2 regions of the Paeniglutamicibacter sp. GQ140 genome follow, and region 1 is predicted to be linked to the other one. Evidence: riboswitches for the same ligand, from Rfam matches in the RefSeq annotation. Region 1 holds a riboswitch; the other holds the start of a gene.
The links. Region 1 has a riboswitch for thiamine pyrophosphate ahead of thiM (hydroxyethylthiazole kinase). Riboswitches for the same ligand answer to the same signal wherever they lie in the genome.
Positions count from the first base shown of each region.

Region 1 (4,085 bases):
AGGGGTGCGCGGGGTGGCCAGATGCCGCCAGCCGGCTGCCCACGTCCTGGTAGATCCAGAAGCAGGGCAGCAGCGCGGCGGCGAGCACCGGGTAGTCGTTGGCCCCGGAGAGCAGGTGGTTGAGGTAGGCGGTGGTCGTGTCCGAGGGTTCCGGGACTTCCTCGGCGAGCCGGCCGCGGTGCAACGCGAGTTCCTCCTCCAGGCAGCCGGCGGCGCTGGTTGCCCAGAAGCGTTGCTCCACGGTGGTGGGGGCCAGTTCCGAGGCGCGCGACATGACCCGCGCATAGCCGCGCAGGTACAGGGCGTCCTGGCCCAGGTAGTCCTCGAAGTCGGCCGTTTCCAGGGTCCCGTCCTTGAGCCGGCGGATGAACGCGAGTTCGTCGATGCCCGCGCGGATGCCGGAGATCTCCTCCCACCACCGCGCCAGCGGGTCCTGCGCCTGCGCCGGGGGCACCCCGTCCCAGAGCCCGGCCAGGTGGTTCACCGGGCCGTGCCCGGAACCGACGGCCAGTTCGTCGGCGCGTGAGATCGCGTCGAAAAGCCAGGCCTTCGCATGGCGCAGCGCCGATCCCCAGTCGCCGCCGCGGGCGTAAAAGGTCGCCAGTGCGGAGGAGAGCGAGCAGCCGGTGCCGTGGGTGTTGGCGGTGGCGAGGCGCGGGGAGGCGACCTCGCAGAGCACGCCGTCGGGACCGATGATCGCGTCCCTGCAGGTGTCCCCTTCCAGGTGCCCGCCCTTGGCCAGCACCAGCAGGCGGTATTCGGCCGCGAGGCCGCGCGCCTGGGCGACGGCCTGCTCCCAGTCGGTGGCCACCGGGCCGCGTGCCAGCACCGCGAGCTCCGGGATGTTGGGGGTGAGAACGTCGACGTGGGCCAGGAGGCGACGCAGGGCGGCCTCCGCGTCGGCATCCAGCAGCGAGTCCCCGCTGGTGGCGACCATGACCGGGTCCAGCACGACGGCCGGCGCGGCGGATCCGACGGCCCGGATGCCGGCGAGCCAGCCGCCGAGTTCGTCGATGACCCGCGCGTTGGCGAGCATCCCGATCTTGATCGCGTCGATGGAGATGTCCTCGGAGATCGCGCGCAGCTGCGCCAGCAGGAACCCGGCCGGCGGCACGTGCACGGCACTCACGCCGCGGGTGTTCTGCGCGGTCAGGGCGCTGATGGCGGCCATCCCGTAGCCGCCTGCAGCGGCAATGGACTTCAGGTCGGCCTGGATCCCGGCGCCGCCGGAGGGGTCGGAGCCGGCGATGGACAGGATGTTCTTCACGGTGTTCGGGGTGCTCATGGCTTGGTGCCCTCCCAGAGGTTGCGTAGGTTCGTGGCTGCGGCGCGCGGGTCCTGCGCGGAGCAGATGGCGCGGACCACCGCGACGCCGGCGGCCCCGGAGCGGGCCAGCGGGGCCACATCGGCGGCGTCGATCCCGCCGATGGCGATAACGGGCAGGTCGCTGAGTCCCGCGGCGCGGGCCAGGCCCGCATGGCCCAGCGGTTCGGGGTGGTCCTTCTTGGTCGGGGTGGCGTGCACGGCGCCGACGCCCAGGTAGTCGATGGTGCCCGGTGCGTTGGCGTGCAGCCTGTTTGCCGCATCGATCTGCGCATCGGTGGCGGCGCTGAGGCCCAGGATTGCGTCGGGGCCGATCAGTTCGCGCACCAGCGCCGCGGGCAGGTCGGACTGGCCGATGTGCACCCCCTGCACCGAGGCGCCGGCGGCACGGGCGGCCAGGTACACGTCGACGCGGTCGTTGACCAGCAGTGCCGCGCGCCCGGCGGTGTGCCGGGCGCAGGCGGTGACGATGTCCAGGAATTGCGCCGCCGGCAGGTCCTTGCAGCGCAGCTGCACCGTCTCGATCCCGCCGTCCACCGCGGCCTTCACGATCTCCGCCAGGGGCCGTCCGGCGGTGGAGGCGGAATCCGCGACCAGGTACACGCCGCGGGCGCTCATGAGAGCACCGCCGTGGCGCCCAGGCCGGCGGGGGAGATGGCGGCCAGCGCATCGAGGAAGAGCGGGGCAAAGGTCCCGGGTCCCGCGGACGTGGCCGCGGCGCGTTCGGCAGCGGCGGAGTAGAAGGCGTGCGCGGCAACCGTGGCCACCAGCGGGTCCGGGCCGGTGGCGAGGAAGGCGGCGCAGACCGCGCCCAGCGCGCACCCGCCGCCGGTGACGCGGGTCAGCAGCTCGCTGCCGCCGTGCACGTACACCGTGCGCGCCCCGTCGGTCACCAGGTCGGCTTTCCCGGAGACCGCGACCACGGCGCCGGTGCGCCTGGCCAGCTCCCCGGCGGCGTCGGCCGCCGCCGCAACCGAGTCGGTTGACTCGACGCCGCGACCCCCGGCCGCCTCCCCGGCAAGCGCCAGGATTTCCGAGGCGTTGCCGCGGATCAGGGTGGGTCCGGCGGCGGCGAATTCGCGGGCCAGCGAGGTGCGCACGCGCAACGATCCGACGGCCACGGGGTCAAGCACCCAGGGGGTCGAGGCGGCCCCGGCGCCGGCAACGGCCTCGCGCATGGCGGCGGCCTGCTCGGTGTTCGGCGTGCCCAGGTTGACCAGCACCGAAGCCGCGACTCCGGCGAAATCCCCCGCCTCCCCTGGCGTCTCGACCATGGCCGGGGAAGCGCCGGCGGCCAACAAGACGTTGGCGGTGAAGTTGGTGACCACCGTGTTGGTCAGGCACTGGACCAGGGGCGTGGAGGCGCGCAAGGCGCCCAGGGCATCGGCGAGCTCGCCGGGTGATACAACAATTGAAGGCGCCATGGATTCCATGAGCAACATCCCTCCGCTAGTACGAACTAGATCAGGTTCTACGGGTTTCATCTCAGCCGGCCGCATGCGCCGACACCCCGTGTCACTATGCGCGAGCCTATCCCACCGGGCGCCGGGGCGGGCAGTCGATGTCTCCGGGCACCGCCCCCGGCACCGGCCCCAAGCGTGGCGGCCTGTTGCCGATGCCACACTGGCCGTAGGCTCGGGACATGGGCACATCCGACACTTCACATAAATCCGCGCCGCCTCGCGAGTCAACGGCGCTGAACGAGCTCGAGCTGCCCGAGGTGGTGCCCGAACTGCCGGAAAACATCATGGAGATCGTCGCCTCGATGCACGACGTGGTGGCAACCCGGCTGGCACACCCGCGCCGCTTCAGGGCCTCGCAGCTCAAGGCGCTCGAGCGGATGCTCGACGCGCACGAGCAGGACTTCATCGACGCGCTGGCCGACGACCTGGGCAAGGGGGCGGTCGAGGCGAAGATGACGGAAATCGACATGGTGCGCGCGGAAATCGACCACGCGCAACTGCACCTCTCCGAGTGGATGGAATCCAAGCCGGTGAAGATCCCGCTGGTGCTGCATCCCGCGGCGGCCAAGATCGAGCCGCAGCCGCTGGGAGTGGTGCTGGTCATCGGTGCCTGGAACTACCCGCTGCAGCTGATCCTCGCCCCGCTGGTTGCCTCCATCTCCGCGGGGAACGTCACGGTGCTCAAGCCCTCGGAGCTGGCCCCGGCGACCTCCGCGCTGCTGGGCCGGCTGGTCCCCAAGTTCCTTGACCACCGCGCGTGCGCCGTTATCCAGGGCGGGGCGTCAACCAGCAAGGTGCTCCTGGAACAGCACTTCGACCACATCTTCTACACCGGCGGCGAGCGGGTGGGAAAGATCGTGGCCCGTGCCGCGGCCGAGCACCTGACACCGGTGACCCTCGAGCTGGGAGGGAAGTCCCCGGCCGTGGTGATGGACGGGGCCTCCGCCACGGTGGCGCGCCGGCTGGCCTTCGGCAAGTTCATGAATTCCGGGCAGACCTGCGTGGCCCCCGACTACGTGCTGGCGGTCGGCGACGCCGCGGGAAGCCTGGAAAAGCAGCTGGCCAAGGCCATTACCGCGTTCTACGGCAAGAACCCGCTGGCCAGCCGCGACTACGGCCGCATCGTGAACAAGGCCCACTTCGACAGGCTGGTTTCCTACCTGGAGCACGGAGAGGTCCTCGTCGGCGGCGGGTACGACGCCGACACCCTGAAGATCGAGCCGACCGTGATGGCCAACGTGGATCCGGGCTCGCCCTTGATGCGCGAGGAGATCTTCGGACCGATCCTGCCGATCATCG
Region 1 covers NZ_JCAXDW010000017.1:62,168-66,252, forward strand. Annotated here, with positions in the region: gene thiD (bifunctional hydroxymethylpyrimidine kinase/phosphomethylpyrimidine kinase) at 1-1,285, opposite strand, end outside; gene thiE (thiamine phosphate synthase) at 1,282-1,941, opposite strand; gene thiM (hydroxyethylthiazole kinase) at 1,938-2,756, opposite strand; TPP riboswitch at 2,748-2,846, opposite strand; gene AC6CHY_RS18670 (aldehyde dehydrogenase family protein) at 2,966-4,085, shown strand, end outside.

Region 2 (4,085 bases), on a different contig from region 1:
GCTGGTGCGGGTCTTCCGCCTGCCGCCGATCATCCTTTCGGGGCGTTTCAACATCTGGCGTGCCGTGGTCTTCATCGGGGCGTTCCTGCGGGACGTGACGCGGGCCAGCTTCGAGGTCATGTACCTGGCGGTGTTCCGCGGGCCGCGGACCACCAGCGCGGTCATCACCGTCACGCTGCGCACCGAGTCTGACCTGCTGGTCACCTTCGTCGGCCACGTGCTGACGCTGGTGCCCGGATCCTACGTCGTCGAGGTGGACCGACGGTCCTCCACGCTGTACCTGCACGTGCTCAACGTCAACGACCAGGCGGGCGTGGAAAAGGCCCGGGCATCGGTCCTGCTGATCGAGGAACGGCTGATCCGGATGATGGGCACCGCCGAGGAACTTGCGGCGCTGAACGCCGAGAAGACGGAACCAAGCAAGGAACACGGAGCACCTTCATGAACATCGTCCTGTGGATTTGCGGAATCACGCTCTCGATTGCGGCCTGCCTGGCCATCGTCAGGCTGGCCAAGGGCCCGTCCATCCTGGAGCGCGTCATCGCCACCGACGTGCTGCTCCTGATCATCTCCGCGGCGCTCTGCATCGAGATGACCGTCAACCAGCACGCCAACAACCTGGTCTTTGTGCTGCTGGCCTGCCTGGTCGGGTTCGTCGGGTCGGTCACGGTTTCCCGCTTCGTCACGGATCGGAGGAACGCCTGATGCTTGACACGCTCATCGACATCGTTGCCGGGACGTTCATGATCGTCGGCTGCCTGATGTCCCTGGCCGCGGGAATCGGCATGCTTCGCTTCCCCGACCTGCTCTCGCGCCTGCACGCCGCGACCAAGCCGCAGGTGCTGGGCCTGTTCCTGCTGCTGGCGGCGCTCGGGCTGGAACTGCGCTCCTGGGCGGTGCTGCCGGTGCTCGTGCTGGCCTGGTTGCTGCAGCTGCTCACCGCGCCGGTCTCGGCACACATGGTCGGACGCGCCGGATACCGGACGCGGCACCTCAAGCGCGAGACCCTCGTTGCCGATGAGCTGGCGGCGGTCGTCGAGGCCGCCGAGCAGCGGGAGGAACACGAAATCGGCCGCGACAGGCCGCGGGACCGCACCGACTTCATCGACTAGACTCCGCGGGGCCCGGGTCCGTAACCCGTGTCCCGGAGCCGGCGGCAGCGCCGGAAACGACTCGGGGGCCCACGGGAAATCCGTGGGCCCCCGAGTCATTGGTGGCTTAGGCCTTTTTGGCGAACCGGGCCAGGGCCCTTTGGGTGCCGCGGTCGGTGAGCACCTGGATCAGGGCGGCGGTCGTGGCAGAAAGGACGGCGAAGGCAATCGCCTGGCGCATGCTGGCCTCGGCCTGTGCTTCCTTGTTGCCTCGCTTGGGCGGTTGCTGGCCGGTGAAGCCAAGCCATGCCTTGTCGACGATCTTCCCGCCCAAGAATCCTGCGGCAATGGAAATAACTGGGCCGATAAGTTTCATCAAACTGTTCATGGGGACTCCCAAATGTTGCGGGCAACGGTACCTGCCCCAGCATAGCCTGAGGTAGCATCATAGGACTGAAACAATCACGACAGGGGAGCGTCGTGCGAAGCAATTCGCACCAAGGCGCTGAGAGTGCGGAGAACCGCAGACCCTCGAACCTGCCCCGGCTAGTACCGGCGAAGGAAGTCGAGTTCTCAGGGGTGCGTTGAAACAAACGTTTTCCCTCCCCTCCTTGTATCCAAGGAGGATCACGATCATGAGCACCACCAACCAGCCCGCCGGGCCCAAAACGGCAACCACGTCCTGGCGCGTCGTCGACATCGTCATTGCAGCGGTCATCGCCGTGTCCTCGGGCGTCATCTTCTGGGCCTGGAACAGCACCCACCACCTGCTTGACTTCCTGTTCCTGGCCTTCCCGCCCTCGACCGCACTGGTCTCGGGCATGTGGCTCTTTCCCGCGGTGCTCGGCGCCTTGGTCATCCGCAAGCCCGGCGCGGCCCTGTTCTGCGAACTGGTGGCGGCCATGGTGTCCGCGCTGATGGGGTCCGAATTCGGGCTGACGGTGCTGACCTCCGGCCTGATCCAGGGCCTGGGCGCCGAGGCGGTCTTCGCCGCGTTCCGCTACCGCAAGTTCAACCTGCCCGTGGCCTTGCTGGCCGGTGCAGGCGCCGGGCTCTTCGGCAGCGTCAACGACACCTTCATCTTCCGCTGGTACCCCGAATACACCACCGGCATGCTTTTCGCCTACATCGCGTTCATGACCATCTCGGGCATCGTCATCGCCGGGCTGCTGTCCTTCCTGGCCACCCGCGCCCTGGCCAAGACCGGCGCCCTGGGCGCCCTAGCCAGCCGCAAGGCGGCCACCGAACCCATCCTCTAGGACGCGGCCGCCATCATGTCTTCACCTTCGATGCTGCACCGTGAGGCCGACGCCCCGGGGCAGGCCCGCCGGCTCTCCGCGCCCGTGTCCGTCAGCGCCCGCAACTGGGGTTGGCGGCATGCGGACCGCGCCCAACCGGCCCTGTGGGGCCTTGACCTGGACATCCGCGCCGGGGAGCGGGTCCTGCTGGCCGGGCCCTCGGGCGCGGGCAAGTCCACACTGCTCTACGCGCTGGCAGGGGTCCTGCACGAGGACGACGAGGCCTATTCCTCCGGCGAGCTCCTGCTGGACGGAACGCCCGTGGCCCAGGGCCGCGGCCTGGTCGGGCTCATGCAGCAGGATCCCGAAACCCAGGTCGTCCAGGCCCGGGTCGGTGACGATGTGGCCTTCGGCGCCGAAAACCTCTCCGTGCCGCCGGAGGAGATCGCCCGGCGCATCGTCGACGCCCTGGACGCCGTGGGACTCGACGTCCCCCTGGAGCACCCCACCGCGGCGCTCTCGGGCGGGCAAAAACAACGCCTGGCCCTGGCCGGGATCCTGGCCATGGGCCCGGGACTCGTCCTGCTGGACGAGCCGACGGCGAACCTCGACCCGGCCGGCGTGCTGGAGGTCCGCGACGCGGTGATCCGTGCACTCGACGCCACCGGGGCGACCCTGCTGATCGTCGAACACCGGCTGGAGGCCTGGGCGCCGCACATGGACCGGGTCATCGTGCTGGAACCGGGCGGGGGCATCGCCCACGAGGGAACCCCGGACGAGCTGTTCGGGCCCGGCGCCGTCCGCGGGGAACTGATTTCCGCCGGGGTCTGGGTGCCCGGATACACCCCGGCCATCGAGGCCAGGCCGAACACAGGGAGCAGCGGAGCACTGCTGCTCGAGGCCGGTTCCCTGGCCGTCGCCCGGAAGCGCGGCGGCCCGGTCGCCGCCGGCGGGCTTGAGATGCGGGTCGCGGCGGGCGAGGCCTGGAGCGTGCGCGGGGCCAACGGCTCGGGCAAGTCGACCTTCGCCCTGACCCTGGGGGGCCTGTTGCCCCAGGCCTCCGGCACGGTGCTGGCCACCGCGGAACTGGCCGCCGGATCCGAGGCGCGCCCCTACCACTGGCGGGCCACCGAGCTGGTGGGCCGGATCGGTTCGGTGTTCCAGGAACCCGAACACCAATTCGTCACCAACACGGTGGCCGAGGAGCTGGCCTTTGGCCCGGCGCACGCGGTCAAGCCCGGCACCCGGGAACCGCTGTTCACGCAGCCGGAGATCGAGTCGCGGGTCGAGTCGTTGCTGGCCCGGCTGCGGCTGGGGCACCTGGCCGAGGCAAACCCCTTCACCCTTTCGGGCGGGGAAAAGCGCCGGCTCTCGGTGGCCACGGTCCTGGCCTCGTCCCCGCAGGTCCTGATCCTCGACGAGCCGACCTTTGGCCAGGACGCCAATACCTGGCGGGAGCTGGCACTGTTGCTGCGCGAGGAACTGGCGCATGGCACGGCGATCATTGCCGTGACCCACGACGCGGATTTCGCCCGCGCCCTGGGCGCCAACGAGTTCGTCCTCGATGCCCCCGGCGGCCGGGACGGGAACCCGGAGACCGGGGCCCGCCCCGGGTTGCTGCAGGCCGATGCCCGCGGCGGGGCCAGTTTCCTGGGCCGGGCGAACCCGCTGGCCAAGCTGGCCGCGGTGGCGCTGGCAACGATCCCGCTGGTGGCCTCGATGGACTGGGTCAGCAGCTCCCTGGTGGTCCTGGCGA
Region 2 covers NZ_JCAXDW010000016.1:85,111-89,195, reverse strand. Annotated here, with positions in the region: gene AC6CHY_RS18280 (Na+/H+ antiporter subunit E) at 1-445, shown strand, start outside; gene AC6CHY_RS18275 (MrpF/PhaF family protein) at 442-705, shown strand; gene mnhG (monovalent cation/H(+) antiporter subunit G) at 705-1,112, shown strand; gene AC6CHY_RS18265 (DUF4235 domain-containing protein) at 1,219-1,479, opposite strand; TPP riboswitch at 1,551-1,672, shown strand; gene AC6CHY_RS18260 (ECF transporter S component) at 1,727-2,350, shown strand; gene AC6CHY_RS18255 (ATP-binding cassette domain-containing protein) at 2,381-4,085, shown strand, end outside.
Region 2: it holds a riboswitch for thiamine pyrophosphate, as region 1 does, so the genes downstream of both, AC6CHY_RS18260 (ECF transporter S component) here and thiM (hydroxyethylthiazole kinase) in region 1, are expected to answer to the same signal.